3 regions of the Halobacillus sp. Marseille-Q1614 genome follow, and region 1 is predicted to be linked to each of the others. Evidence: riboswitches for the same ligand, from Rfam matches in the RefSeq annotation. Region 1 holds a riboswitch; each other region holds the start of a gene.
What was found. A riboswitch is a leader RNA that binds a small molecule or an ion and turns the genes downstream of it on or off. The one in region 1 is predicted to bind S-adenosylmethionine.

Region 1 (10,191 bases):
TGGTGTGGTCGGAGAATCAGGATGTGGTAAATCTACTTTTGGACGAACCATTCTTGGTCTCGAAGATTTAACAGATGGATCCATTAAATTTCGTGGAGATGAAATCGGCGGGCTCTCAGAACGTAAACTTAAGAAATATAAAAAAGATATGCAAATGATTTTTCAAGACCCTTATGCTTCATTAAATCCCAGGCAGAGAATAGGAGATGCATTAGAAGAAGCATTTATTATTCATACCAGACTTAGTAAAAAGGAAAGAGAAGAACGGGTCAAATCTCTATTAGTTGAAGTAGGTTTAAAGGAAGAACATGTGGATCGATACCCTCATGAATTCAGCGGGGGACAAAGACAGCGGATCGGGATAGCCCGGGCTTTATCTTTAAATCCTTCTTTAATAGTCTGTGATGAGGCTGTGTCTGCCTTAGACGTTTCTGTGCAGGCGCAAATTATTAAGTTGTTGAAGAGTCTGCAAGAATCTTATCAGTTAACTTACGTATTTATCTCACATGACCTCGGCGTTGTACGCCATGTATGTGATAGAGTGGTAGTGATGTACTTAGGTGCTACGGCTGAACTTGCTGCATCAGAAGATTTATACAACAATCCTTTACACCCTTATACAAAAGCATTATTATCGGCTATTCCAAGACCGGTACCTGGGAGAAAGCGAAACAGAGTGAAGCTTGAAGGGGATTTGCCAAACCCGGCAAATTATCCTTCAGGATGTCCGTTTCATACCAGGTGTCCATTAGCACATGAACGCTGTAAGGTGGAAAAACCTCAGTGGAGAGAAGTTGAACCTGGCCATTTTGTTGCTTGTCACGAGGTATAACAGTCAGGAATGAGCACCTTCACCCCACCTGTGATATTTTGTTGAAATCAGGATGGTGGTGAAGGTGTTTTTGTCTAAAATCATTAAAAAGGAGCTTATACATATGAATTCAATTGATTACTTAAACCAGCCTTATTACGCGAAGAGAACAACGGCTGTTGCCAATAAAGGCATGGTTGCTACCTCCCAGCCGCTTGCCTCTCAGGCTGGTCTGGATATTTTAAAAAAAGGCGGGAATGCGATTGATGCAGCGATTGCAACTGCTGCCACGCTGACTGTGGTGGAGCCGACTTCCAATGGAATAGGAAGCGACGCCTTCGCACTTGTGTGGGTGAAGGAACAGCTTTATGGCTTAAATGCCAGCGGTTCATCTCCTGCATCCATTTCAATAGAAGCTGTTAAGGAAAGAGGGCATGAAGAGATTCCAGCTTACGGATTGATCCCTGTGACAGTACCGGGTGCTCCAGGAGCCTGGGCCGAGCTTTCCAGCCGATTCGGGAAGCTTCCTTTAACAGAAGTACTTGCACCAGCTATTGAATATGCTGAAGAAGGATTCCCTGTATCTCCAGTTCTTGGGAAGTTTTGGGAAGCTGGATATAAGAAGTTCAAAGAAAACTTGGAGGGAGAGGAATTTCAGGCATGGTTTGATACTTTTGCTCCTGAAGGAAAAGCTCCAGAAATCGGTGAAGTGTGGAAGTCTCCCGGGCATGCAGATACGTTAAGAAAAATAGCTGAGACGAATGCCGAAGCATTTTACAGCGGGGAAATTGCCGATAAAATTGATGAGTTCTCGAAGAAATATAATGGTTTTATCCGCAAAGAGGATTTAGAGAATTATAAGCCGGAATGGGTAGACCCGATTTCTATTAATTACCGCGGCTATGATGTATGGGAAATCCCCCCCAATGGCCATGGGATCGTAGCACTTTCTGCGTTAAATATAATGAAAGGATTTAAGGTTAATAGTAAAGAAGACACGGACACCTATCATAAGCAGATCGAAGCAATGAAGCTGGCCTACGCCGACGGTCAAAAATACGTTGCGGATCCCAATTACATGGATGTAACTGCGGAACAGCTGTTAAATGACATTTATGCTGAAGAAAGAAGAAAGTTAATTCATGAGGAAGCTCTTACTCCAGAGCCGGGTACCCCTCCTAAAGGCGGCACGGTTTATCTGGCGGCAGCTGATGATGAAGGAAATATGGTTTCTTTTATCCAAAGTAATTATATGGGCTTTGGGTCAGGGGTTGTTGTCCCTGAAACCGGCATCTCTCTGCAAAATAGAGGCCATAACTTTACGATGGAAGAAGGTCACGCGAATTCGCTGCAAGGAAATAAGCGCTCGTATCATACGATCATTCCAGGCTTTTTAACTATAGAAGGAACTGCGGTTGGACCATTTGGAGTGATGGGCGGATTTATGCAGCCTCAGGGACATATGCAGGTGATTATGAATACTGTGGATTTTCATTTAAATCCGCAGGCAGCTTTAGATTCCCCGAGATGGCAATGGATGAAAGATAAGACGGTTTGGGTAGAGCCTGATTTTCCTACACACATTGCAGCAGAGCTTCGACGCAAGGGACACGATGTTCAGGTGCAGCTGGAGACCGGGGCTTTTGGAAGAGGCCAGATCATCTGGCGGGATACGAATGGAACCTTGTACGGAGGCACGGAATCAAGAACGGACGGTACGATTTCTGCCTATTAATTTTTTAGAGAGGAGCGGGAAGCTGTGCAGCAATTGAATCTCTTCCTTGCTTTTTTTAGAGTAGGGATTTTCGGATATGGAGGGGGGCCTTCCTCCATACCTCTCGTTCATAATGAAGTAGTAAAAAAATATAAGTGGATGTCGGATGACGAATTTGCTGACATATTAGCTCTCGGCAATTCGCTTCCTGGGCCGATTGCGACTAAAATGGCCGGCTATATCGGGTATCGGGTTTCAGGGCTGCTGGGCATGATTAACGCTGTTTTAGCCACTATTCTGCCAACGATCGTCCTTATAATCATCTTGCTGACCTTTTTAAATAATTTTCGCGATCTCGCCTGGGTAAATGGCATGACCCAGGCTGTCGTCCCAGTCGTAGGAGTAATGCTTGCAGTGTTAACCTATGACTTTTTGAAAAAATCACAGGGCAGTCTTGGTTACCTGCTGACCATTCTATTAGGATCAGGGTCACTGATTTTAATTGAAGGAATAGGCATACATCCCGGCATCATAATTGCAGCCTTATTGTTGTTCGCCCTTTTAAAACCTATGAAGAAAACAAAAAATGACGTCACTAAGGAACAAAGCAAGGAGTCAACTCTATGATATATTGGCATATCTTTATCGCATTTTTCATACCCGGCATCGTAGGTTACGGCGGCGGGCCGGCTTCCATTCCGCTGGTTGAAAATGAGGTAGTCGGCCGATTTAAGTGGCTGACGGTGAATGAATTCAGTGAAATGCTTGCTATGGCCAACGCATTGCCAGGCCCGATTGCGACTAAAATGGCTGGGTATATAGGCTATCAGCAAGCCGGCATTCTCGGAGCTTCTGTCGGAGTATTTGCTACCGTAGCTCCTTCGTTAATTTTAATGATCGCATTACTAAGCCTGCTCAATAAGTATAAGGGATCACCTCGGGTGAAGTTGATGACTTCCCTGATCCGGCCTGCAATCGCCGTCCTGTTAGGTGTCATGGCCTACCAATTTTTTCAGACATCATATGTATCGACAGGCACCCTGCATACTATACTACTGATTGTATTAAGCTTTGTACTGCTTGAAAAGGTAAAGGTACATCCGGCCTTTGTAATCGCCGGGTCGCTTCTATATGGAGCCGTTTTTCTCGGATAATAAAACCATTATTTGAAACAACTGCACGCCTTGTCTCGTATATACATATATGACGGAGAAGGGAGTTGTTAATTATGAGCAATTATTCAATTGATGAATTTATTCGGCAGACAAAGCAGGATGAAAGTGAAAATGAGTTCTTTGAATTAGAAACACCGCGTATATTAGAAGTAAATCTCTCTGATCAAGTATGGGCCAAATCAGGTTCCATGATCTCTTACAATGGAAACATTAAGTTCGAAAGAGAAGGGATCTTAGAACATGGAGTCGGCCGCATGTTTAAAAAAGCTTTATCAGGTGAAGGCAGTTCACTTATGAAAGCCACAGGCCAGGGAAGACTTTACTTAGCCGATCAGGGAAAAAAGATTACGATCTTTAACCTTGATAATGAAGCGATAACGGTAAACGGCAACGACTTATTAGCATTTGAACCAGGTATTCAATGGGATATCAAATTAATGAAAAAAGTAGCAGGAATGATGGCAGGTGGACTGTTCAATGTTACCTTAGAAGGCAGAGGAAGGGTGGCGGTCACTTCACATTATGAACCTTTAACTTTGCTCGTTAAGCCCGGATCTCCTGTGATTACAGACCCTAATGCTACGGTAGCCTGGTCCGGTCACTTAAAGCCGGAATTTCGCACAGACATCAGCTTGAAAACTTTTGTAGGGCGGGGAAGTGGTGAATCTATTCAAATGGAATTTAACGGAGAAGGTTTTGTCATTGTCCAGCCATTTGAAGAGGTGTATACGTCTGGAAGCAGCTGATTTTTAAAAAATAGTGCTTTCGCCTTTACTTCGACTAAAAAAAATTGTATTATATAGAATAACTAAAAAAATAACGGAAACTTCTTATCCAGAGAGGCGGAGGGACTGGCCCTTTGATGCCCGGCAACCATCGAATCAATCATTAGATTGACGAGAACGGTGCCAATTCCTGTAGAATGGTTGATCCATTCTAGAAGATGAGAGGATCGTACGGAAATGACGACCCCTTTTCTTTATCTCGGATAAGAAAAGGGGTTTTTGATTGTATAAACCGTCAAGCTCTCTTAGGTAGAAGTTGCGTTTAGAGAAAGGGAAGATGATGATGGCAACAGCTATTTTTGCAGCAGGATGTTTTTGGGGAGTTGAAGCATTTTTCGAACGCTTTGAAGGAATTACGAAAACAAGAGTTGGATATACAGGCGGGCATGTACCCCACCCAACTTATGAGCAAGTAAAAACAGGAACTACCGGGCATGCAGAATCCATCCGAATTGAGTATGATCCACAAGTGATCACTTACGGAGGCCTGGTTAATATATTTTTCGAATCACACGATCCTACAACAAAAGATCGCCAGGGTGGAGATGTTGGCCACCAATATCGTTCCGCTATCTTTTATCAGAATGAAGCGGAGAAAGCTATAGCCGAAGAAAAAATTCAACAGTGGACGAATAAAGGCGTTTTTAAGCGACCGATTGTTACGGAAGTTACTCCGGTTGAAACTTTCTATGAAGCTGAAGAATATCATCAGAAATATTCACAAAAGCACAGCTCATTCGCTTGTGGAATCAGCTGACGATTTGGCAAGCACCTTTTCTAAATGGAAAAGGTGCTTTTTTATGTTGTCTAGGAAATTAAAAAATTCCAAGCTGTGGATATGTTTAGAAGAGCGACATCCAGCTCCATCCCCCAGACACTCGGGTCATAAGCAATCCGCCCTGCTAAAAGGGAAGGCCACCTTCCTCCGGCCGTTTTGCTTATGCGTTTCGTGTCTACCAGGCGCTTTAAGCCTTTGTTCTGTGGTTGTGGTACGGCTGAGGAGGGAGAGCGTTGTAGAAGCAGTTATGAACGTTGAAAAGAAATTGAAAAACCGGTGAAAGCACCCGGAAATTCTAAAATCGCCGCGCGCGCTAAAAAAAGCTCCTCTTAAAAGAAGAGGAGCTGCATCCGTCTAGCTTAATGAAGTTTTTAAATCACGGTTTAACTTTTTCATTTTTTCTTTAATTACTGCTGTATCGGCAAACATATCGTGAATACCTTGGTGTTTCTTCGTGAAAATGACGACAAGGTAAGGCAGTCCAATGACCGCCATGCTGATATATCTTCCGATGACTTCTCTAAAAATCACTTGTCCTTTTGATAATGAATCTCCTTGAAGCGATTCTACGGACAAGCCGAGAATCATTTTTCCGAGTGTGGCCCGGAAGAACCAGGTCATTAATGCAAAATACAGAAAGAACACAAGGGATTGAACGATATTCGATGCACTAAACAATTCTATCCATAGTTTTGCATCTGAGAGGTTAGTTAATCTTAACAGCGGTCTTGTGATGATAGAATTCAGACTCCAAATCACTATTAAATCAATAATGTAAGCAAAGAAGCGAGGAGCGAATCCAGCGTAGATGACGCGGTGAAATTCTGTTAAGTTTTCCGTAACGGTCTCGTTTAAGTGGCTGCGGTTCGGCTCTACGGTATCCATTTAATCTCCTCCTTTACTCTGAGTACATATACATCATGCGTGGTCCTTGGCGGTTATCGATCATCTCATTTATCCATTTAATTTCATTGTTTGGTAAAAAACTTTCCACACTAAGCGGAATCCCAAGGAAGCTGTCAGTGTTGGTGTATTCGAAAATTTCTGGGTTACCGCCGATTTCTTCTTTTAAGGAATTCAACGCATCTTCTTCAAACCCGATCTGATCAATCAGGCCGTTGTCCGCAGCTTGCTGTCCTGAATAAATACGGCCATCTGCCAGTTCTCTCACTTTATCTTCGGACATTCCCCGTCCTTCGCTGATTACGTTGACGAACCCTTGGTAAGACTCATCGACTAGGGTTTGAAGGATTTCGCGGTCTTCTTCTGTCATCTCTTTTGTAGGGCTCATGATGTCCTTGAATTGGCCGCTCTTAATCGTATTGAATTTTACACCGTATTCATTAGCAAGCTCTTGATAGTTAATGCTTTGCATAATGACACCTAGTGATCCTGTGAAAGTTTCTTCAGATGCAAAAATTTGATCAGCGGGTGCTGATATGTAATATCCTCCTGATGCGGCCATGCCGCCCATTGAAACATACAATTTCTTATCCTGTTCTTTAATTTCCTGAAGCTTGTCGTGGATTTCTGCGCTTTCAAATACCCCTCCGCCTGGAGAGTTAACGTAGAGCAGAACTCCTTTTACGGTACTGTCATTTTTAATAGCTTCGAGCTGTTTCATGAACTGCTCGTGGTTATATCCTTCGCCTGAAAATGGGTTGGACCCCTCGCCTGAGATAATCGTTCCATCTACGGTAAGGTGGGCAATTCGGTTTGAATTTGATCCATTCTCTACTACTTTCTCTTTGGGACCTTCATCCTCAGTAAACATGTTTCGGGATTCATTAAATGTATCAGACATTAAAAATCCAATGCTTTGAGTAAGAACGCCGATAAGTAATAACCCTGCTGCAATTCCTATGGCTATCAGCCGCTTTTTCTTCATATTCACCTTTCCTTTCATAAAATCTCTGAAACCTAATCGTAGCAAAAAAATACCAAATAATATATAAAAAAGTGGGTGTTCACGAATCGTTTACATTCCATTCACTTTCCAGGATGCTCATCTCCCATAAATTCCAGAATTCATGATCCACCAGTTTGTGATCGAGCAGGCAGCCGTCGATTTGAAAGCCGGCTTTTTTATATGTATGTACGGCCGGCTCGTTAAAATCAAATACGCCAAGGCTGACTTTATGTAATTGCAGTTCATTAAAGGAAACCTCAAGCAGAGCTTCCAACATTTTTAATCCCAACCCTTTACCTCGTTCTTCACTACTTATAAAAATATGGCCGACACGTGCGGAGCGGTTTATGTGATCAATATTTTTTAAAGCTGCGTGGCCTACTGTAAGTCCGCCTTCCACCGCTTTATAAATTTGACAGTTAGCTTTTTGTCTATAAATCTCAAGCTGTTCGGACGTTAGAGGGAAGGTAAAAGACGAGCCCGCCCATTGCACAAGGAGTCTTGGGTCAGAGATCCAGGCTATCAACTGCTGTTCATCTTTTTCTGTAAAGTTTTCTAATCGAAGCACAGATTATTCCTCCTTTTCTGTTACTCTTAATTTACAATAAAAAGAAACAACAGAGAAGAAAAAAGGGGGAGAAGGCATGTGGCTGAATGACGCGATATTAATTATCATTACCATCTTCATGGCAGCGGGTGCGGTGGACTATGCCTTTTTACATAATCGTTTTGGACTTGGTGATAAGTTCCATGAAGCTTTTATGATGATGGGGCCTTTGGCGTTGGCAATGGTGGGGATTATTTCACTGGCTCCTGTTATTTCTGAGCAGCTTGCTCCCTGGGTCGTTCCATTGTATAACCGGATCGGGGCTGATCCGGCCATGTTTGCGTCTATGATCTTAGCCATTGATATGGGGGCATATCCATTAGCTGAGTCGTTAGCGGAAACAAAGCAGGGGGCTGTCTTTTCCTGGGCGTTTCTTGGAACTATGATGGGGCCGACGATCGTATTTACAATTCCGGTCGCCCTGACGATTATTGAAAAAAGCGACCAGCCTTATTTCGCACGTGGGATATTAATAGGCATCATCACGATCCCCTTTGGATGTTTGGCGGGAGGGGCTTTAGCGGGGTACGAAATTCTATGGATGATTAAAAACTTAGTGCCTACAGTCTTTCTAGCATTATTTATAGGACTTGGAATATGGAAATTTACGAGAATTACGACTCGTATGTTCTCGCTGTTTGGAAAAGGGATAGAGTGGGTGATCATTGCCGGCCTGATCGCTATTATTGTCCAGACATTAACTGGAGCTGCTGTTATTCCGGGCCTGGCTCCAATAAATGAGGGAATTCAAATCGTAGGGAGCATAACAATTACTTTAGCGGGGGCTTATCCACTTGTTGCTTTTATTAATCAGGCAGGAAAAAAACTGTGGGAAAAAGCAGGAAAACAGATAGGCATCAACTCGATAGCTGTGACAGGATTAATCGCTTCATTAGCCCACCACCTTCCTATGTTTGCTGTATTAAAAGAAATGAATTCTAAAGGGAAAGTTGTGAATTCAGCCTTTGCAGTCAGCGGGGCATTTGCCTTTGGAAGTCATATCGGGTTTGTGGCAGGGATTGAAAAAGAAGTAATGGCTGCTGTAATGGCGGGTAAGCTGACAGCAGGTATCCTTGCCGTTATTATCGCCTTGTACACGACTTCAGATTAGAAAAGTTTAATTACTATTTTGTGTATTTATTGGCATAACAGCTTGCAGCAATGGAGTCCGGTTTTATTTTAGGTTCAAATCCTAGTGATTCAATTCTTGCAATCATTTCGTTTACGTATGCACGGGTGCGATTTCTTTCACCAGCTCCAATATCAATATGTCCTTCCATCGTAAAAGTCGCATCTTTATAAATATGAGGGAGGATAATATCAATCATTTGATCAATTTTCTCTTTCGTAAATAAAGAAGCAACTTCTTCGGTCAAAGTTGTTTCATAAGAAATTCTTTCATGAAGGGTGTCCATACAGCGGGGGATTTTCACTTTACGAATACACGCCCACGCTCCTTTACCAACTCGGTGAATAACGATGCCTGTAATGAATAAGGTGTGGTCATAATGGACTTGAGAATCAGTTCCCAGCATTAATCTGTAATTTCCAATGGGGTCTTCCTTCATAAAAAAGATAATATTAGTGAATACCTCTTCAAAAGTCATGTGGGGATGACTTATATTTTGAAAGGAAATGGAATCCATGATTACGCCTCTCTCCACTTTTTTTATTATCGTATTCACTTTTTATTATGTACGTGTATTAAATAAAAATTGACGGCATATGCCGTCATTCAGCTTGTAGAGAAACCTCATACTTTTTAGACGACCGGCTTAGATACAGCAAAGGGCTCCGGGAAACGGATCGCTTTCCATGGGCGTACGGTGAGCTTCCTTAAGGTTTCGCCTTTTAGGGATCTCACCCTGTCCTTTTCTCCCATAGGATTCTCACCGTTTCCCTTCGCCTGATACGTTTTCTCTCTCGTTTTATTTGCTCTCTTCCCGGGGTTTAAGCTCTTAAAGGTGTAAGTGACCTAGTGAAAGATCAGCTGATTCCCTTTCTCGCATGAGCAGGATTCCATTCACCTTTACCTCGTAATGGGAAGGAAAGCGAGGTGGTTCCCGATCCCATTTGCCCCCTTTTATGGCTATGGAATCCTACCTCATGGAGTTTATTAAATTGCTCTAGAATATAAATATCCAAACTAATAAGATTGTGATTACAAAAGTAATTGCATAGATAATCGTTAACCTTCGTATACTTGCATCGGCCCCGGTCTTTTCCTCCTTAAGACTGTTTAATTCTGCTTCTCCTGTATTTTCTTCTTTTTCCTTGGCTGTCATATCTTTTGCTACTTTAATTGTTCCAATTAGGGCAATCAGGCAGAGCATAATAGCGGCTACATAATAGACAGGATACATCTGATAGCTCCCCTTTCATAGTTAAAGGTACTAAGATTACTGTAAGTCG
Region 2 (10,191 bases), 260 kb from region 1:
GTAATTCCTGCCTGCTGTAATTTTTCTGCCGCAGCTTCTAATTCAGTAAGCGTAGAAGGTAATGAATCAATACCGGCTTGATCGAATAAATCTTTGTTATATATAAATCCATATCCTTCCAAATTCATGGGCATACCAAAGATTTGGTCATTAAAACGTATCGGTGTTAAAGCGTCCTCATAGGCTTGATCCACCCATGGCTGATCGGAAAGATCTTCTAAATAGTGCTCCCAGATTCGTGCGCTCTCGTACCCGGGATTGGTGAAAATGTCAGGTCCATTGCCAGCAGCCATCTGGGCTTTTAGGTCAGAGAAATCATCCATTGCTCCACCGACCGTATGCACCTCTATACTTACGTTGGGATGTTCCTTTTCATAAGCCTGAACCATTTGCTCAAATTGAGAAGCAATCTCCACCTTCGGATTTCGTACATTTAGTGTAATTTCCTGTTCAACGTCGGGTTTTTCTTCAGTTTCTGGCTTATTCTGGCATGCGGAAAGAGATAAACTCAGTGTTCCAATTAGGCATATGTTAAGAATCTCCTTTTTCATTCCGTCACCTTCTTTACCCTAGGTTATCTGCTGGCGGTCAGGCTGCTGTTTATTTCTGTATTCAAATGGTGTCAGCCTAACTACTTTCTTAAAAAGTTTGGAGAAGTATTTCTCATCCTGATACCCGAGCATTAATGAGATGGAGTAGATCGTTTCGTCTGTTTCTTTCAGCCATATTTTTGCCTGATTAATTCTAAGTTTCGTTATATATTTAGACAATGGCAGGCCTGTTTCTTTTTTAAACTTCCTTGAGATATGTTCGCGGCTGAAGAAGAAAAGACTGGATAGTTTCTCTAAGCTCAATTCTTCCATGTAGTACTCATCCACATATGAAACAATGTCTTTTATGCGCCTCGCTGCATCTAGGTCATCCACTCTATGAATCGATCGGTAGTTATGGCTGTCGATAGCTGTTTGCAGAGATTGATAAGAACTTGGTATATCGGATAATGAAGACAGCCGCTCACCACTTACTAGACGTACGGGTATATCAAATTCCTGGCTCATCCATTCTTCAACGGTTAACCATTCATCTGGGATCGTAATGACGAGGCAGAGGTTTCGCCCATTTTGCAGGGTAAATACATTCCCTAATTTCTGCTGAATCAGCTTGTCTGCCAGTGATTCAATATAAGGTTCTGGGTGATGCATTTGATAAAAAGAAATTAATGCTGCTTCGTAATGATCCGCTGCAGGAAGGTAGGGGAGAATATCGTCTATTTGAAAAGGTTCTCCCATACAGGCAGCGGTTATTAATTGATCCAGCCGCAGCTTTTTAAAGTCTTCTTCAGTTTCATCAGAATGATGGGATTGCTGGTCATTTTTCCAGCTTTCTACCGCTTCGCCGACCGTTTTATTAAAGGGCTCCGGTTCAATTGGCTTTAAAAGATAGTCGAAGCTGCTGCACTTTATTGCTTGGCGCATAAATGAATAGTCATTATAACCTGTAATAAAAATGACCTTCCCGGGGTAGGAGATGGAATCGAGCCACTCGATGATCTCTATTCCGCTCATACCTGGCATTTTGATATCTGTAAAGATAAGTTCAGGATTTTCTTTTTCAATAATCGCTTTTGCTTCCTGGCCATTGCCTGCATCATATATGTCGGTAATGCCGTGCTTATCCCACTGTCCGAGGTAGCGTATGACGTCGCGTACATTCATCTCGTCATCAACAATTAGAGCCTTCAAAAAAATTCCTCCTCATTAATATGTGATAGGCGGCTATTGAGCAAGCTTCGATTGTAAAGGAATTGAGATCTTAACGAGAAAACCTTGTCCTTGAATGGTATCAACTTCTAAAGAAGCATCGTGGCCGTAATTAAGAATCAGCCGGTCGTGGATATTTTTTAAGCCGATATGCTTTTCAGAATAAGTTCCTTCGTAAGGGGCTGTGTATATGTTGCTTCTTAACTCGTGAAGCTCTTCATCTGTTAAACTCGGCCCGTCATTTTCTACTGCAAGCTGCAGTACTTTGCCCTGGATTTCCCCGTGTATCGTTAAATGAGCTTCATGAAATCCTTCTTCATAACTGTGTTTAAAGAAGTTTTCAACAAGCGGCTGAAGTATCATACTGGGTATGGTCATCTGAAGAATCGTATCACTGATTTTTATAGAATAATTCACATTGTTTCTGAACCGTTCTTTTTGCAGCATAAGGTAAGCTTCTATATAATTCACTTCGTCATGGACGAGCACCCACTTGTTAGCTTTCATTGAGTAACGCATCATTTTGGATAATGATGTTACAAGCTGATAGACATGAGGAGCTTTTGACCTTAAGGCTACAGCACCAATCGACTGCAAGGAGTTAAATAAAAAATGTGGATTGACCTGAGACTTTAAGGCTCGGAATTGATTTTCCTTATTCTCGATTTCCAGCTTATATTCGCGGTCAATATGACGGTTGATGCGATCCATCATTTCCTTCATATGCTTTTCTAAATAACCGATTTCATCCGTTCGGCTGTCATCAAATGGAGCATGTGTATCTCCGCCTTCGATCGAACGAACTTTTTGGGTGAGCTGCTTGATTGGGTGAGTAATTTTGTAAGTAATCATACTAATCATCAGTACCCCTAACAGCCCGACTCCTATCCCCACCAAAATGCTTGTGTAGGCGGTTTTTCTGACCTCCTGGAATAAGACTTCACTTGGTGTGATTTTCACTAATTTCCAGTTTTGAAGCGGTCCTGTTAAGGTTTTGGATAGAATTATATCTTCACTTTTTCCTCCTGAGGTGTTCATCTTCTGTTTTATGTCAGATGTTACTGGCTTGCCGATAAGCTCTTGGTCGTTTGCGTAAATTACATTGGCATTTTCATTAACAAGCATCACGGTTTCTTCGTCTTCCTGCAGGAGGTTTTGGCATATTTGAGCATAGACATCTAAATCGATGTCTGTCGTAAGGATGCCGAGAAATTCATTAGACAGCACGTCTACTATTTTATGGTGAAAGGTCATCACCGTAGAGTTGTCCGATTGGGGGACAATCGCGGCCTCATTATAATTTTCAATCGGATGAGGCGGTTCCAGGGGGTATTTAACGTTTGTATCATAAAGTTCGTTTATCGTATTTTGCTCTAAAAAGTCAGGCTTTGATTTCCGTGCGCTGACCATTCCATTATAAACAGCTAACGATTCTTTACCCTTATCGAGATATAGCCGGACCTGCCGGATTTCTTTTCGCATGAGAAAGTAATTTTCTAAGCTTTTTTCTAAATAGGCTGAATCATCTATTTCGTTATTGAAGATCCGAAAAAGCTCGGGGTCGCGATACAGAATATAAGGAAGATCAATCATCTCATTGAAATATTGTTCGAGTTCTTCTGAGCTTTCCTGAATTTGTTCGCGGCTGTTCTCAAGTTCATGCTGCTCCACACTATTTTTCGTGTAGCTGTAGATTAAAAAAACAGATAAAAAATAGGGGAGAATGATGAACATTAGCAGCATGATTAATAAGCGGCTTTGAATGCTTTTCATTTTAAGGAGCCCCTTTCACGAGAGAGCCAATGGAAAAACAGCTGTTCGAAAAAGCTGATAGTTCCTTTTCTCAACATGTGGTCTGGTCAGTATTCCTGTATAATCTCCTAAACTATAACAAAAAGCCCGAAAGCGTCAATTCTGTCTCTATAGTATGAGAGAGCGTGAGAATCCCGGTGGCCTCAGCACTTCGCGAACGCTTCCACAAAATGTAACCGCTCTAGTGAAGCTGGAAAATGAAACAAATAGACTAGGAGGATGAATAGATTTCTGGGGTTCTCATATTGAAATGGTATACATTTTTACTATCTTGACTATTTTTAAATCAATTGGTAGAGTTGTGAAAAATGTAAATAATTCTTATCCAGAGAGGTGGAGGGACTGGCCCTTAGAAACCTCAGCAACAGGTCTATTTAAACACTGTGCTAATTCCAGCGGGTGATCTTACCTGATAGATAGGAGCTTCTTTTATTTGTCGGACACGCACTCGTTTGGAGTGCGTTTTTTAATGTATAGCAAGTGGATATATATGTTTAAAAGAGCGACATCCAGATCCAGCACCCAGACACTCGCGTCATAAGCAATCCGCCCTGCTAAAAGGGAAGGCCGCCTTCCTCCGGCCGTTTTGCTTATGCGTTTCGTGTCTACCATGGCGCTTTTAGCCTTTGTTCTGTATAGGAAAGCACGTAAAGAAAAGAGGAACCAGATATGTCGAACCAAACCAGTCAAAAGCACAATCCCATTGATTCAATTTTGCAAAAGTATTCCCTTGTCATTCTTGATGGGGCGTTAGCGACGGAATTAGAAAAGCACGGATGTGATTTGGATGATCCGCTTTGGTCAGCACGAGTCTTGCTGGAAAAGCCAGAAGCCATTGTCCAGGTACATGCGGATTATTTCCGCAAAGGAGCAGATGTAGCTATTACGTCAAGCTACCAGGCGACAATTGCTGGGTTTGCTAAGCGCGGTATTAAAAAAGAGGAAGCAATAGACTTAATTAAAAAGACGGTTCATCTAGCAAGACAGGCCAGAGATGAGGTTTGGAATGAGGAAGAAAAAACAGACCGTTCTAAACCTTTGGTTGCTGCCTCTGTAGGACCATATGGAGCCTATCTTGCAGATGGGTCTGAATACGCAGGGAACTACGGCGTGTCTGATAAATGTTTAGCAGATTTTCACCGTCCAAGTATGGAAGCCTTGATTGAAGCAGGGGCGGATCTTTTAGCTATAGAAACCATCCCGTCTTTTCAGGAAGCGCAAGTACTTGCTTCCTTACTGGAAGAATTTCCGGGTACATCTGCCTGGCTGTCTTTTTCCTTAAGAAATGGAGATGCCATAAGTGATGGTACGAATCTAAAGAGATGTGCAGAAACATTTAATGATCATAACCAGATCGTAGCCATTGGTGTAAATTGTGCCCCAGTCCCTTCTGCTATAGAAGCTGTGAAAGAACTGCGTAGAAACACAGTGAAGCCAATTATTGTTTATCCGAATTCAGGAGAAACTTATAATCCTGAAACGAAAACATGGCATGGGGAAGAAGCTTGTGACCCATTCGATATTCAGTCGGAAGCCTGGTATGAAACGGGCGCGCGCATCATTGGCGGGTGCTGCCGAACAACACCAGAGCATATTGAATCGCTAGCTAAGAAATGGAGATAACTTTGTGCCAGGAGGATGATTTAGGATGATTGATTATAATAATCGAACGTTCATTTCTGTGGAAAATACGGAGAATGGGGAAGTCTCTTCAAAAACTTATTTTCACTATTACCAGGAGGGGCGCATTCTTTACGCAGATTACGAGGGCGGAGACATCGTAAAAGGAAAGCTGGTTGGAATTGTGAATGCAGATGATACATTAGAGTTCCGATACAACCACATTAACATCTCCAATGAAATAAGAGGAGGGAAATGTAAGTCCACGCCGGTAATAACGAATGATGGGAAAATAGAGCTCCATGAAGAGTGGCAATGGATCGACCAGAAGCAAACCGAAGGCAGATCGGTTATCAGAGAGGTTTAATACATAAGAGGATCCTTTTTGGATCCTCTTTTTTGTGTTTAAAGCCGTTTTAAACTTTAACCATATGTACATTTACATCAAAACGCTTCATGTCCTCTTCAAAATCAGCCGGTATATGGTTGTCTACGATACAAAAGTCTATCTCTGCCAGATCAGCTACTTTTGCAAAATTCACTTTGCCAATTTTACTATGATCGGTCAATAAAATAGTGTGCCTGGAGTTCGTAATCATCATCCGCTTAATCCGCGCTTCGGTAAGGTTAGGGGTGGTAATCATCCCTTCTTTTAGGTCCAGCCCGTTCGTCCCGATAAAGGCTTTATCAATTCGAATCATATTGAGAGACTGCTCCGCAAAAGGCCCGACTAATGCTGATGTTTCCCTTCGTAAATTTCCGCCTAGCAGCATTACCTCTAATCCCGGAATATCGGTTAACTCCTGCATGATAATGATAGAGTTGGTAACGATGGAGAGATTAGTGAAGGATTTTAACTCTTTCACAAGTTCAAATGTGGTAGTTCCTGAATCTAATAGAATGGCATCGCCGGGGTTGATAAACTCTACGGCTTTTTTAGCAATCGCCTGCTTTTCTGAAATATAATCTTTTTTTCTGTCTCCGATCGATGCTTCAAAACTGACAGGCTGCAGAAGGATAGCACCGCCGTGAGTTCTTTTTATATTATCTGTTTCCTCTAACTCCTTTAGATCCCTTCGAATCGTAGAGTCTGAAACATTAAATTGTTTACTTAAGTCATGGACAGAGGCCCGTGACATATGGCGCAAGTATTCAAGGATTTGCGCTTTACGTTCTTCCATAAACATGAATAGGAGTGCTCCTTTCGTAAGCGTTTTCTCTTTAATTATAGACTACTCTCGATATCAAAAGAAAAAATGATGATTGATCGATGAAGACTTCAGTCAGGCTTGAATGCGCATTTGGTTAATTTATGAATAAAAGTAATCACAAACAATCACAAGTGGTTGAGGTGGCTAATAAGGATAAGAATGATTATAAGTTAAAACAGTTATATTATAGGGAATGACAAATGTTTTTGTAATTTTTAGAAAACTTATTGACAAAATTTGTATACGCATATATCATCATTAATAAGCAAAAACAATCATATCCAATCTTGGTGATTTTTACGCATAGTACAAAAAAATCCCAACATCTAGTTTTGATATGCGTAATGGAATCAGAAAGGAGGACATCATTAATTTATTTTGTAAGCGCATTCAAAAGATCGAAAGTTAAATCTGGAGGGGGAAAGAAAAATGAAAATGAAGCTTAACTTAATTTTAATGATAATCCTTATGCTATTTATGGCAGCTTGTTCAAGTAATGAAACTTCCGGGCAGGAAAATGAAAGCGCTGACAAAGAAGAAAAAGTTAAAATCGGTTTAACTCTTAACAATTTAGCTAATCCATTTTTCGTATCAATGAGTGAAGCGGCAGAGGATTATGCCGATGAGGTTGGTGCTGAAATTATCGTGCAGGCGGCAGATGCTGATTTGGCCAAACAAACCTCTCAAATTGAGGACTTCATTACACAAGGTGTCGACCTCATCCTGCTGAATGCCGTGGATTCTAAAGGGATTGCAGGAGCAGTGGCTCAAGCAGATGCAGCTGGAATCCCTGTCGTTTCTGTGGATGTTGGTGCTGACGGAGGAATTGAGGGAACGGTAACTTCGGATAACTACCAGGGTGGGGTTCTGGCGGCTGAATATATGATTGAAGACCTTGGCGGGAAAGGGAATGTTGTTGTGATCGACGGCCCTCCTGTAACTGCTGTGAAAGATCGGATTGCCGGGTTTGAAGATACGATCAAAGGCACTGATATTAAAGTAATTGCGAAGCAGAATGGTGAAGGGAACCGTGAAAAAGGGTTACAGGTCATGGAAAGTATTTTGCAGGCCAACGAGCCGGGTACTATTGACGCTGTTTTTGCCAATAACGATCCTGTAGCAATCGGTGCAGAAATTGCCCAGCAGCAAGCCGGCCGACAAGATGAATTTTATATTGTCGGTGTTGATGGTTCGCCGGATGTTATTGAAGCGATGAAGAAAGAGGGAAGTTCAATTGCAGGTACTTCTGCTCAGCACCCTGATGAAATGATCAAAAAAGCCATGGACGTTGGAATACAAGTATTGGACGGCGAATCTGTAGAAGAAGTGATCAAAATTCCAGTAGATTTAGTGACGCAAGACAACGTAGATTCTTATGAAGGCTGGTAGAGATCTTTTGCCAAAAGGAGTACGGTCCTTGCTGCAGCAAGGGCCGTCATTTCAATCTAAGTAAGGAGTGAAAAGCTATGGTTATGCAGGAAAAGGTGAAGATAAATTCAGCCGCAGCCATGCCTATCCTACGTATGGAAGGAATCAGCAAAACTTTTTCTGGCACTACGGTTTTGAAAAATGTATATATTGATCTTTACCCGGGTGAAGTTCACGCCTTAATGGGAGAGAACGGAGCCGGGAAATCTACGTTAATGAAAATATTATCTGGAGTCTACGTACCTGATCAGGACAGTGGCAGGATAACTTATAAAAATCAGTCAGTCACGTGGAAGGATCCGCTGACTGCCAGAAAGAGAGGGATTGGAGTTATTCATCAGGAACTCAACCTCTCTCCAAACTTGACCATTAGTGAAAACATTTTAATGGGAACGAAATACCCTCGAAACAAATTCGGCATGGTGCGATGGGAGGAAGTACATAAACGAGCAAAGGAAGTATTATCTTCCATGGGTTCAGATTTAAAGCCTGAAACCCTTGTCTCGACATTAAGTGTGGCCCAGCAGCAGATGGTGGAAATCGCAAGAGCCCTCTCGTACAAAGCGGAAGTCCTGATCATGGATGAGCCGACAGCATCTTTAACAGATAAAGAAATTGACAGCTTATTTACGATTATTAAAGACTTAAGAAAACAAGGCGTTGCCATCGTGTATATCTCCCATCGAATGGAAGAAATTTTTAAGATTTCAGACCGGTATACAGTATTGCGTGATGGGGAGTGGATTCAAAGTGGTCCTATCCATGAGACAAACCCAGATCATTTAGTCAGTTTAATGGTTGGCCGTGACTTAAAAGACCTATTTCAGCGTTCGAAAAGCAATTATATAAAAGAAGAAGGTAAAGATAAGCCTGCTTTAGAAGTGAGAAATTTAAGTGATTCCACATTTGTTAAAGACCTGTCTTTTCAGATCTATCCAGGAGAGATTGTAGGGTTTGCAGGACTGGTTGGAGCTGGCAGAACAGAGCTTGTCCGATCAATCTTCGGTGTTTCTGATATCCAGCAGGGAGAAGTCTGGGCAGGTGGACAGCAGGTGAAAATCAAATCACCAATTGATGCGATTAAACATGGTATAGCCCTCGTACCTGAAAGCCGCAAAGAACAAGGATTATTCCCTGATATGTCTGTGAAAGAGAATATTTTGCTCGCGGAATTAAAAGAGCATAAAAAGAATTTGAAGATTAATTGGAAGTCTTTAAACCGTATGGCAGACGAATATATTCAAAGCTTAAACATAAAGACAGCTTCACCCGATCAGCCCATTTCCGGCTTAAGCGGAGGAAATCAGCAAAAAGCTGTCATTGCCAGGTGGCTGTCAACTAACCCTAAAGTTCTTTTGCTTGATGAACCAACGCGTGGGGTAGATATCGGGGCCAAAACAGAAATTCATAAAATCATTTCAGAACTTGCAGATGCGGGGCTTGCGGTGTTGATGATCTCCTCTGAACTTCCGGAAGTCATAGGTGTAAGTGACCGGATTTTTGTGATGCATGAAGGACGGATCACCGGACACCTTCAAAAGCATGAAGCCACGCAAGAACGAATTATGTATCACGCAACGGGAGGTAAGTAAAATGAAATCAACTTTGTCGTCTAATCAACAGCCGGCTCACCCGCCTGTAGGGCCTGGATTTAAGTTAGGCCGCCATGCTTCGACACTCTGGAACCAGCTTGGAATGGTGATCATTTTGATTTTGCTTTGTATCGTAATGAGTGTCATGGCTCCTAACTTTTTAGACTCTGCGAACCTTACCAATATTTTAAAACAGGTATCCGTAACTGCGATTCTAGCTGCGGGTATGACGATTGTTATTCTAACCGGAGGTATCGATTTATCTGTAGGGTCGATCGTAGCCTTATCGGGAGTTGTCTCTGTTATGGCTTCCCAAACAGGAATGAACCCGATAATTGCTATGCTGCTCGGAGTTGGTGCAGGTTATCTTGTCGGTTTTATAAATGGAGTATTTACTGCGAAAATCGGACTGCCTGCTTTTATCGTTACGCTTGCGAGCATGACCTATGTGAGAGGGCTGGCCTATGTAACTAGCGGAGGATATCCAGTCGTTCTGGAATCGAGTACATTTCGGTTTGTAGGATCAGGGTCTATTCTATCTATTCCTACACCTATCTATTTAATGGTCCTTGTGTATATCATCATGTTTCTTGTTTTAAAATACACAATGTTTGGCCGTCATATTTACGCTATTGGAGGCAATGAAGAAGCAGCTAGATTAACAGGAATTAAAGTGAAAAAGACGCTCGTAAATGTTTATTCTATCAGCGGCCTGCTCGCTGGCTTAGGCGGAGTTGTCCTCGCCGGCCGTTTGTATTCCGGTCAGCC
Region 3 (10,191 bases), 1.3 Mb from region 1:
CCTTCAGCTAAATGATCGGCTAATCCCTGCATGCCGTCTACACTTGTGTAGCGCGGATAGTCGTCTCCAAACCAACGCTTAACCCAGCCTTTTTCAAGCCACTGATCAACACTGTTTTGGAATTCTTCTGTCCTCACGGTAAAAAACTGGGCGCCATAATCCGCCCTTCCATGCTCATCCTGCTTTGTCGCTAGACGTCCGCCAATCCGGCCGTTTTGTTCAAGAACGACCACTTTCTTTCCAGCAGATTGCAGTTTCTTCGCAGCGGTTAAGCCAGCCATTCCCGCTCCGATAATGGCAGCATCATATTTTTCCAAAGCGCTTCCCCCTTTTCTACTCATCTTTCCCTGATTGAGAAAGAAGAACACTTTTTTACAGGTGTTCTTCAGGCTGCCGAGAAAGTCTTAACAGCTTTTTCCTCATAGAGTTTCCTGTTAAGTCTATCGTGGTTGGCGGGATTCCATTGGCCATAAAAAGGGAGTTATGGGGCGGGAACCACCTCGCTTTTTAGCGGGAAAGACGGCAATCCTCCTCGGGCGTAGTGACCTGCGGGGTCTTGCCAGCCTAGCTCCAATGGCGGCTAGAGCTTAGCTTCATCGAGATCTTTGTCAAAGCTGTATGAGATGAAGCATTTTGATACGAGCTCGAATCGACTATATTGACCCCGCTTAAGCTGCTCACCTGCTGTTCGATCGGCTCCTATACTTCCTCGCCCGCTTTTGGGTGCTGCTCTGGATATGCAGTCGTCACCGCAATAATCGGCGGATTTATATCTGGAATTGTTTCTAGTTTCATATTTTATCCTGCGTATAAACCTGCTATGGTAATAATGATAGTCATTAACCATACCGAAAACATAGAAAAATTAATAATACCTCTCAACCACCTTCCTGCATTTGACCAATTAGTCAGTGACATATAAAATTCATTGACTAGTCAGTCAAAAGTCAAGAAGAAGTTTTAGTAATCATAAGGAGTTCAAATTATGGAAGATAAGAAAGTACTTATCATTGAGACATCAATTAAGCTTTTTGCCAGCAAAGGATTCACAGCTACCTCCGTTCAGGAAATAGCGAGTGAGTGTAACATCTCTAAAGGAGCCTTCTACCTTTACTTCAAATCAAAAGACGCTTTGCTTCTTGAAATCTTCTATCATTACTCTCAGGAAATTCAAATAAAAACTGAAGAAATTCAAGCGATGAACCTGGATCCAAGAACAAAGCTTATTCAACAGCTGTCCGTCACTTTTAAAGAGATTATAAAGCATCGTGATTTTATCATTATGCAAATCCGAGAGCAGGCGATTCCCTTCAACAAAGATATTGAATCTTTTATTCAGCAGATGAGATTCAACACATACCTTTTTTATAAAAAAGGGCTGCTGGCCATCTACGGTAAAGAGATCGACCATATTATCTGGGAAGTTTCCGTTTTGCTGCAAGGGATATTTAAAGCCTATGTCGATTTAATTATTATTGAAGGAATCGAATTTGATATTGACGAATTGTGTGCATCAATTGTTAAACGCGTCGATTTCCTCGTGCACGGATTTACACAAACGGGTGACCAACCAGTCATAACTGACAAACTGATGAATCAGATTATCCCTGACGATTTTTACTACAACCAGTTAGAAACGATTATTTATACATTAGAAAATATTGAAAAAGAAGCAGAAGGAGATGTGGAAGTTACTGCTTCTGTTCTGCTCGAAGAAATTAAGAAGAAGGAACCCCGGCTTGCTGTCATTAAAGGGATGCTGTCTAATCTAGAAAATGACAAAAGATTTAAAGAAATAGCCGGTCAAATTCGTACATTCTTTCAGATATAAATAAGAGAACCTTGTGAAAATATGAAAAAGACTTTGCTCCATAAAGCCCGGAAAGCTGGATGAAGAAAAGTCTTTTTCGTTACCGAGGAAGCGAATACTGCGAGATTCCTGCGGAAAAACAGACGATCCGAGACCCCGCAGTGTGAGTTTCACAAAGAGGCTCAGGCGTTCGTCCACGAAAAAGCGATTAGTATCCGCGACGTGGGGGAAGATAAAATCTTTTTTATTATTATAAATCTAATTCTATTTCATCAAGAATCGGATATACCGCTTCTACCCCTTTTTCGGCAACTGTGCAGGCGACACCTAAAGGGGTAGTCCAAAACGAATCAGGAATATACGGATTCTTTAAACCAGCTGGCTGAAAGAGCGACCGGTAAATCCGCTTGAGATGAGACTGGGTGACGGCTGGATCGGTTTCCTTCTCGCCTCTTGCTATTAAAAACACATACCTCATTGACTGAAACAGGTTATCCCCTGGCATGAATGTGTACTCTTTAAACAATTTAAGCTGTTTTTTCGTTTCTTCTTTCAACCCGGATTTCACGGCTAAATCTTCTAAATGCTCGTAAAGATGGCGATACACCTGCTGAAAGATACGTCGTTTTTCGTCCTGCATCACTTTATCCGTATAAATCTCCTGCAGCTTTAAGAAAGCCGCTTCCTTAGTCCAGCTCATCATTTCTCCTCCTTAAGCTCAAAGTTTTTCGCCTCGTATTCTACCGAGCCATACAGCTCTGGAATATCGGTGGAATGGTCTTTCAAAAGGCCCGGCAGCGAAGGAACAATTTTATTCCACACCGTTGGATTGGCTGCCATTGCTTGAAATAGTGCTTCTTCATTGGCCGTCCATGACCTGCGGGACTGAATGTAATCTAGCGTCAATCGGTAGCTTGGGGCTAATCCCTGGTCCCGTTTTTCTTGGAATATTTTCGCTGCATCTTCCCACGGTAAGCCATTATCATTAGATTTTATAGCTTCTGCCAGCAGGAAGGCCTGCATAAAAGCGTCATTCATGCCCAGGCCTGTGCTTGGATCTTTACTATGCCCGGCATCTCCGATAAGAGCCCAGCCCTTCCCCGCCGCCTGGCGAAAGAAATTAGGAACGCCTGGTGTCCCAATAATCTCTCCTTGTAAAGAAGCTTCTTTCATCCGTTTCTCCATCCCATAATACGTGCGATAGATTTCTTCGAATTTTCCCTGGTTTTTGGCAAGCTGTTGAAACTCCTCCGGCCAGACTTCAAGCCCTAAGCAGTCCCTCCCTTGTTCCATCGGGAATAAAAATCCTATCCTCCCGTCGTTTAAAAATATTTCTGTAGTCGGTTCTAATAAGGGTGTAATGTTTTTATAATACCCGTAGAAAACAGGCCGAATCGGAGAATGGTCTCCATACTTCTTTGCTCCTGCCAAGTGGGCAATCTTTGAATTCTTCCCATCAGCTCCAACAACTAAGGGAGCCTTCAGGTACTGCTTATTCCCATGGCTGTCCACTATGACGATTCCATTTACCCGGCCATCTGACTTAAGTAAATGGACTGCCTGCGTTCCTTCTAACAGTTCCACACTAGGGAAAGACAGTGCTTTTTTTATTAATACTTGATCCAGATGAGCACGTTTTGGTATAAGCGTATAGGAAGAGCGAGGTCCTTCAATAAAGCTGTCCTTTATATATGTACGCATTCTGGTGATTTTACGAAGGCCCGTGGCTTCTACTTCTTTGAGAACTTCTAACTTTTTTAAATACTCTAAGTGAGAAAGGTGATGAGTAGATAATGTATCACTCGGAAAATGAGCTTTATCGACCAGCGTTACTTTCTTCCCCATCTTACCTAGTAAAATAGCCAGGCTGGCCCCGGCGACCCGGGCTCCTATAATTATGACATCTGCTTGTTGTTCCATCGCTTGCACACCTTTACTATTGATACGATCAGCTTAACGCTTTTCCCTCATTAAATCCATAATTTCAGCATACTCACGTTCCTTTTAGCTCAAGCCTCTGCGCTTGTCCTGCCCGATCGTTATTCCGCAGGAGTCTCTCAGATTTCCTTTTTTGATCTAACACTGCCTTTACTTTCAATAGAAATCTCGTATAAAAAAGCTGATCCATATTAAAAAGCTCCCAGGTCATGGGAGCTTGTGGTGATTAATATTTAATTTCATCTTCTACTTCATGGTTCTTATCTAAAATTAATACACGGCTCGGTTTGTTGTGTTCTGCCATTTCCTTTGCTTTGGCAATCGCTGTGTCACGCTCATCATACTCGTCCGTTGGGGCTACGTCTTCAATTTTGACAAACCAGCCTGTTACATCTTTATTAGGTGATACGCTGTATTCTTTCATTCTTTAATCTCTCCTTCATCCTAATTATCGTCTTAATTTGTATCTTCCCAGGCAGCTTCTGCTTCAAACGTACGAAAAAGCATAAAAATAGTTTGACAATAAATAATTCTCATTCTATAATTCGTAACATACCTTATATGGACGACTAATTTAATAACTCTTATCTAGAGTGGCAGAGGGACTAGGCCCTGTGACGCCCGGCAACCTTCAAGCAACGGCTTGAAAAGGTGCTAATTCCTACAGATCTAATCAGATCTGAAAGATAAGAGGAGGAAACCTAAACGATCACCCTCTTCTTATTCTTTTAGAAGAGGGTTTTTTATATGCAGTCAAAGCAATACGAGGAGGGAATCCTGCTGTGTCGATTAAAAATATCTCTAACCAGAAAACAAATACCGCCGTTACTCTTCATAACTTTACTTTTGAATCAGGACACACTTTTTCTAATGTTGAACTTGCTTATGAACGATCGGGCCCAAGTGACGCCCCTGTCATACTCATTTGCCATGCTTTGACCGGAAACCAGTACGCCGTCGGAACAGAGGAGAGCCCGGGCTGGTGGAAAGGCCTGGTGGGTAATGGATGCCCCATTGATACATCCAAATTTCAAATCATCACCTTTAATGTGCTTGGAGGATGTCATGGATCTACAGGCCCGGCAAGCATTGACCCGCAAACGAATGACTATTACCGGCAGAAGTTCCCTCCCGTTACAATTAGAGATATCGTCCACGCCCAGCATGCTGCTTTGTTAAAGCTTGGCATAAACAATGTTCATGCGGTCATCGGCGGATCGTTGGGCGGAATGCAGACGTTAGAATGGGGACTGTTGTACCCGGATTTTATGAAACAGCTCTTCTGTATGGCCGCAACCCCTTACTTAAGCGATTATGGCATTGCTTTTAACCATATTGGTGCACGCGCCATTCAGGACGATCCTTCTTTTAATGATGGCCATTATGAACAAACGGACAGACTGAACGGGTTTGAAATCGCCCGGATGGCTGGAATGGTTACTTACCGCAGTGGCACGCTTTTTCAAAAACGATTTGCAAGAAGCCAGACGGAATCACTTTATAATATTCAATCATACTTAGACTATCAAGGTGAAAAAATCAAACAGCGGTTTGATGCTAACAGTTACCTTTATTTACTTGAAGCGATGAACCATCATGATATCAGCCGCGGACGAGGAAGTTTAGAGGAAGTGTCACGGCAGTACAAAGCGAAGCTGTACACGATAAGCTTTGAACACGACCTTCTGTATCCAAAGGAGCTTATCGAAACCTTCAGCCGCTATGTGCCCAACAGTGAACACCATCATGTAAAAACAGACTATGGCCACGATGGATTCTTAGTAGAATTCGACGAATGGGGCTCATGGATCGAAGAAAAAATCAACAAGGAGCAGTGAATGCAGGATGACGATTAGAGCAGCGATCCTTGGTTTCGGTACAGTCGGCCAGGGAGTTCATGATATTTTATTTGAGAAGCAGCAAGAGTTAGCAAAATTAGCCGGGGATCAAATTGAGGTTTGCGGCGTACTCGTTCAAAATTTAGAAAAGCCGCGGCCGATTAAAGAACATCTATTTGTGACGGACCATTTTGAAGATATCCTGTCTCTTAAGCCAGACATTGTGTTCGAAGCTACGGTCGGAGAGGAGCCGAGCTTCACCTATCTGTCCCAGGCAATTGCCCGTGGAATTCATATCGTAACAGCTAATAAAGTGATGTTTGCGGCTTATGGCCCTTCTTTATTAGCACAGGCCAATTCTCATGTCGGTATCGGTTATGAAGCGACCACTGCTGCCGGCACACCGATCATTGGACTCATTTCTAAATTAATGCAGGTTAATCAAATTACGGGAGTAGAAGCAATTTTAAACGGAACGAGCAATTATATCCTGACGGCTATGCAGTCCGAAGGCAAGCCTTTTTCACGTGCCCTGCAGGAAGCCCAGGAAAGAGGCTATGCGGAAGCCGATCCTTCTAATGATATTGAAGGAGATGACGCTTTCTATAAGCTAATGATCTTAAGCCACCTTCTTTATAACAGACAGCCCGACTGGGAGACTGTCCCATGCGAGGGGATTTCCAGCCTTACTGCTAAGGAGATCGAGAAAGCAAAAAGGAATGGTGAAAAAATCCGTCACGTGGCGGCACTTTCATTTAATAATGGCAGCCTTACAGCAAGCGTTAAGCCTGTGGCTCTTCCTTCCTCACATTGCCTTTATTCAATTGAAGGAGTAGACAATGCTGTGACAGTAACAAGTGATCTAGCAGGCTCTGTGACTTTACGCGGTCCGGGAGCCGGGAAGCGACCGACGGCAAGTGCCATGATCGAAGATGCCGTCCATATCCTTCAAAACAATCCGGCCAGAAGGCCTCAACTTAGCCAATAAGGAAAAAAGGGTGGCCTCTAAATGTTTAAGAGGTGAGCACCTCCTCTTTCGCGGCCTCACTGCAGGGTCTCAGCAGGCCTTCTTCCCTGCCAATTTTACGATCAACAATGCGGCTAATAGTACTGCCTTCTACCAAAAAACCTAAAAATCCCCCGGAGAACTTATTTTCTCCGGGGGATTTCTTATGTTATAAAAGGTTTTCGGGACAGCTCTTCCAGCTCATAGAAAAAACCGTGGGAGCATACCACTCGCTTTTAAGCGCTCCCGCAAAATCTCCTCTTGCAAAGGCCGTTTATTGGTCTGCAAGCCAGGAAATCCTGTTTTCTGCATATTTGGAATGCATCATTTCTTTGATGGCTGACTTATCAATTTCTACACTTTCTTTATCTAACGCGTATTCCTTTTGCTGTGTTTTTGAAAAATGAATCTCTACTTTGTCCCCTTTGAGTGCCAGGTTTTCAAGGAGAGGCGATTCTTTTTCCGGATTCATTTTTCCCCCACCTTCAAGTGTGGAAGGGAAAGTAAGTCCTGCTTCTTCCGAAATTACCTGCATTAATTCTTTCGTGTAAATGGCTCGATCCACAGAAAAAATATTGTTTAGGTCAAGACGTTTACCTTTATTCTTGTCAAAATTCAAAATAGCTATCGTTTCTTCTTTCTGTTTTGTTCCTACATCAATGACTTCAGTGAATTTCACAACAAATAAGCGTTCATCTTCATGAAGAACATCATAATCCACTTTCAGACTATGCATTTCGTCTTTAGCCGCTTCATAGCTTTTCTTTTTAAAATAATCCTTCACCTGATTCACGTAATCGATTACGGACTGGTCAATTTGATCATTCGGTGTCTGCGGATAATGAATCGATATTTCGTAAGCTTCGAGCTTTTCATGTTCATTTTCGGTTATTACTTCAAAAGGGGTAGCCCCAGCAGAAGCCGCCCCTTTGGATTCATTATTAGTGTCAGCCATTGAGATCGAACAAGCCGCTAACAATATTACACCAAGGAGTGATAAATATATATTTATAGGATTCATAAACGTCCCTCTTTAATTTGTTATTATATCAACAAATAGTGTAACATAAATGTAATAATTAATTAACGGTTTTGTTATAAACAAATAGCCTAGTCTTTAAATTTTCGTTCGAACGTCCCATAATTCTGGGAAAAACCGGTGGTCCAGGACTTTTTTGAGATATCCGACTCCAGAAGAGCCGCCCGTTCCCATTTTATGGCCTATAATTCTCTCGACTGTCTTCATATGCCGGAACCGCCACTGCTGCAGCCAATCTTCAATATCTACAAGTTTTTCTGCCAGCTGATACAAATCCCAGTATTTCTCTGTGTTCTTATATACCTCGGCCCACGCTGCTTCTACTGACTCATCCGCTTCATAAATCTCTGTAAAATCACGGTTAATCAATTCCGGATTAATATTAAATCCTGCAATCTCCAGCCTCTCTATTGCCGCATCATAAATACTTGGAGCTTCATACGCCTGTTTTAATTCTCCCAGCAGTTTTGGATCCTTCTCATAAATTTTCAATACGTGAGGGGTTTTATACCCTAAGGCAAACTCAACCATTCGGTATTGATAGGATTGAAATCCCGAGGCTTGTCCCAGCTTATCCCTGAACTGAATATATTCAGCAGGAGTAAGCGTGGAAAGGACATCCCACGCGTGTATAATCTGGGTTTGAATCTTAGAGACCCGGGAGAGCATCTTAAATGCTTCCTGCAACTCCCCTTCTCTGATTAAATCAACCGCTGCCCACAATTCGTGAAGCACCAGTTTCATCCATAACTCACTTACCTGGTGAATAATTATAAACAGCATTTCATCATGATGATCAGAAAGACGCTTTTGTGCCGACAGCAGCTGATCCAGCTGCAAATACTCTCCGTATGTCATTCGATCTTTGAAATCAACATGGACATTCTCATTGCTTTTTGAATCCTTATTAGCCATCTAACTCTCTCCTTCCTTACGATAACAGCCCTCGCTGTGGGATATGAGTAGCCGTAATCGGCAGGAATTCAGTATACACCAATCCTTCATACATGAGCAGCGTCCCCAAAAAAGGATGTTCCACATGAACATGTACCTGGTGAGCCTGCTCATCTTCGTTATAGTGCTCATATAAGGAAGTGGTGAAGTTTTGGAGTTTAATTGAATCAGATAGATTTATATCCTGGGAGTTGATAAGAATCCCGCCTTCTTTCGATACATCTACTTCAAGCTTCGTATGGAACCGGCCCGACTTTCCGAGTTCGTTTACGATAGCCTCCTCTTTTTCATCGTAATACATAGCGGCATCAAACCCGCGGATGGAATACGGAAAGAAAAATCGCCTCACATAGCTGATGGTTTCATTTCCGCGTTCATCTTTATACAAATAATTTTCCATTGTAAAAGGCACTTCTCTTCCACGCTCGGAAAATATTAAATTATCCCCAGTTCCTATATTCATTAAAGGGCGAAGCATCCAGGCTGTTCCCCTTATTTCTGTCATTCTCCCCTGCCCTAAAAGCATTAAGTTTTGTTCACTAGTTACCCCAAATTTCTTTTGAAGTTCTGGATGCAAACGGTCAAACTTTTCACCTAACGCTTTTTGGAAAATTGATCTCATAGCAAATTCCCCCTCGTATATTTACTTTATGTAAGTAAGGGCTGTCACATAGCCCTTACATGACCTCTTCAGCAAATTCACTGATGGAGTAGCCTTTTTGCTGTTTCATCAGCCATCCTTGCTTTTCTAATTGGCGTAACAGCCGCTGAATATGTTTCTCAGGCCAGTCAGAAAGCAGACCGAACCAACGTGTTTCGTGCAGATGCAGACGGCGCAGCTTATTCGTCGATTTGCCGGCTAACACCTGTACAAGGGTATGGGCCGGATAGTCTGTTCCATAATAATGAATTAAATCGAGCATCTGCTGAGCGGAAGCGTAGCTCAATTGCAGGCCTTTGATCGATATAATAATATCGTCATCCTGATAAGCGGCTTCACTCATTCGCTCATGAAGCTCCTGCAGCAGGCGGCTGACTGCTGGTCCTATTTCTTCCGGTACCCTCTTCTGCCATGTCTCTGCCTGTTTCACCATGGATACGTCAGCAAGTTCAATTTGTGACAGCCAGATTAGGCTTGATGGAAAAGATTCAACCGGCAGTTTTGAGTGATTCAGCTTTTCATACATATCCAGAAGCGGATAAGTAGACACCACATTTTCATTCTTTTGCAGCCGTTCAATCTGCTTGGCGAGGTGCAAAGCTTCAGCGAGCTGACTACTGACCATTGAAAGCCTTTCCTTCAGAAAGGAAAGCTGTCTCAGCTGCTGTAATAAATCAGCGTTTTGGTCTGCGAGATTATTGAACTGCTGGTGGAGCGTGTTCACTCGGCGCAGAGTAAGTTCATCGTCAAACTCTTTTTCCAGACGGACTTCATTTGTCTCCTCAGAAAAATATAAATGAACACTGCAGGGTTCGCATGAATATTTGATCGTTTTTTCTTTCGCACAGAAAGTTAACGTTTTTTGATGACGGCAGGTGCCATGCTCTTCGTCGAGCCAATGCTGGGGTAAGAAACGAAAAGGCCTTTGTACAATGCCGGCCCGGT

Region 2: another riboswitch for S-adenosylmethionine. It lies ahead of mmuM (homocysteine S-methyltransferase); the one in region 1 lies ahead of msrA (peptide-methionine (S)-S-oxide reductase MsrA).
Region 3: another riboswitch for S-adenosylmethionine. It lies ahead of HUS26_RS18150 (homoserine O-acetyltransferase); the one in region 1 lies ahead of msrA (peptide-methionine (S)-S-oxide reductase MsrA).

What each region holds. Positions count from the first base shown of each region.
Region 1 is NZ_CADDWH010000001.1:2,327,900-2,338,090, reverse strand. It holds gene HUS26_RS11850 (ABC transporter ATP-binding protein) at 1-832, shown strand, start outside; gene HUS26_RS11845 (gamma-glutamyltransferase family protein) at 936-2,546, shown strand; gene HUS26_RS11840 (chromate transporter) at 2,571-3,152, shown strand; gene HUS26_RS11835 (chromate transporter) at 3,149-3,679, shown strand; gene HUS26_RS11830 (AIM24 family protein) at 3,754-4,446, shown strand; SAM riboswitch class I at 4,528-4,650, shown strand; gene msrA (peptide-methionine (S)-S-oxide reductase MsrA) at 4,769-5,242, shown strand; gene HUS26_RS11820 (RDD family protein) at 5,618-6,148, opposite strand; gene sppA (signal peptide peptidase SppA) at 6,162-7,151, opposite strand; gene HUS26_RS11810 (GNAT family N-acetyltransferase) at 7,231-7,740, opposite strand; gene eutH (ethanolamine utilization protein EutH) at 7,817-8,890, shown strand; gene HUS26_RS11800 (ribonuclease H-like YkuK family protein) at 8,904-9,425, opposite strand; gene HUS26_RS11795 (hypothetical protein) at 9,906-10,142, opposite strand; gene HUS26_RS11790 (MFS transporter) at 10,179-10,191, opposite strand, start outside.
Region 2 is NZ_CADDWH010000001.1:2,592,583-2,602,773, reverse strand. It holds gene HUS26_RS13030 (ABC transporter substrate-binding protein) at 1-551, opposite strand, end outside; gene HUS26_RS13025 (response regulator) at 570-1,742, opposite strand; gene HUS26_RS13020 (sensor histidine kinase) at 1,776-3,533, opposite strand; SAM riboswitch class I at 3,891-3,995, shown strand; gene mmuM (homocysteine S-methyltransferase) at 4,242-5,195, shown strand; gene HUS26_RS13010 (n-acetylglutamate synthase) at 5,221-5,559, shown strand; gene HUS26_RS13005 (DeoR/GlpR family DNA-binding transcription regulator) at 5,609-6,379, opposite strand; gene HUS26_RS13000 (substrate-binding domain-containing protein) at 6,833-7,792, shown strand; gene HUS26_RS12995 (sugar ABC transporter ATP-binding protein) at 7,870-9,423, shown strand; gene HUS26_RS12990 (ABC transporter permease) at 9,425-10,191, shown strand, end outside.
Region 3 is NZ_CADDWH010000001.1:3,618,119-3,628,309, reverse strand. It holds gene HUS26_RS18175 (NAD(P)/FAD-dependent oxidoreductase) at 1-317, opposite strand, end outside; partial or broken gene HUS26_RS20085 (efflux RND transporter permease subunit) at 622-795, opposite strand; gene HUS26_RS18170 (TetR/AcrR family transcriptional regulator) at 986-1,831, shown strand; gene HUS26_RS18165 (hypothetical protein) at 2,061-2,510, opposite strand; gene HUS26_RS18160 (NAD(P)/FAD-dependent oxidoreductase) at 2,510-3,730, opposite strand; gene HUS26_RS18155 (DUF2188 domain-containing protein) at 3,975-4,172, opposite strand; SAM riboswitch class I at 4,330-4,441, shown strand; gene HUS26_RS18150 (homoserine O-acetyltransferase) at 4,531-5,586, shown strand; gene HUS26_RS18145 (homoserine dehydrogenase) at 5,594-6,574, shown strand; gene HUS26_RS18140 (hypothetical protein) at 6,867-7,613, opposite strand; gene kynA (tryptophan 2,3-dioxygenase) at 7,710-8,546, opposite strand; gene HUS26_RS18130 (DUF4166 domain-containing protein) at 8,563-9,207, opposite strand; gene HUS26_RS18125 (RQC-minor-2 family DNA-binding protein) at 9,263-10,191, opposite strand, start outside.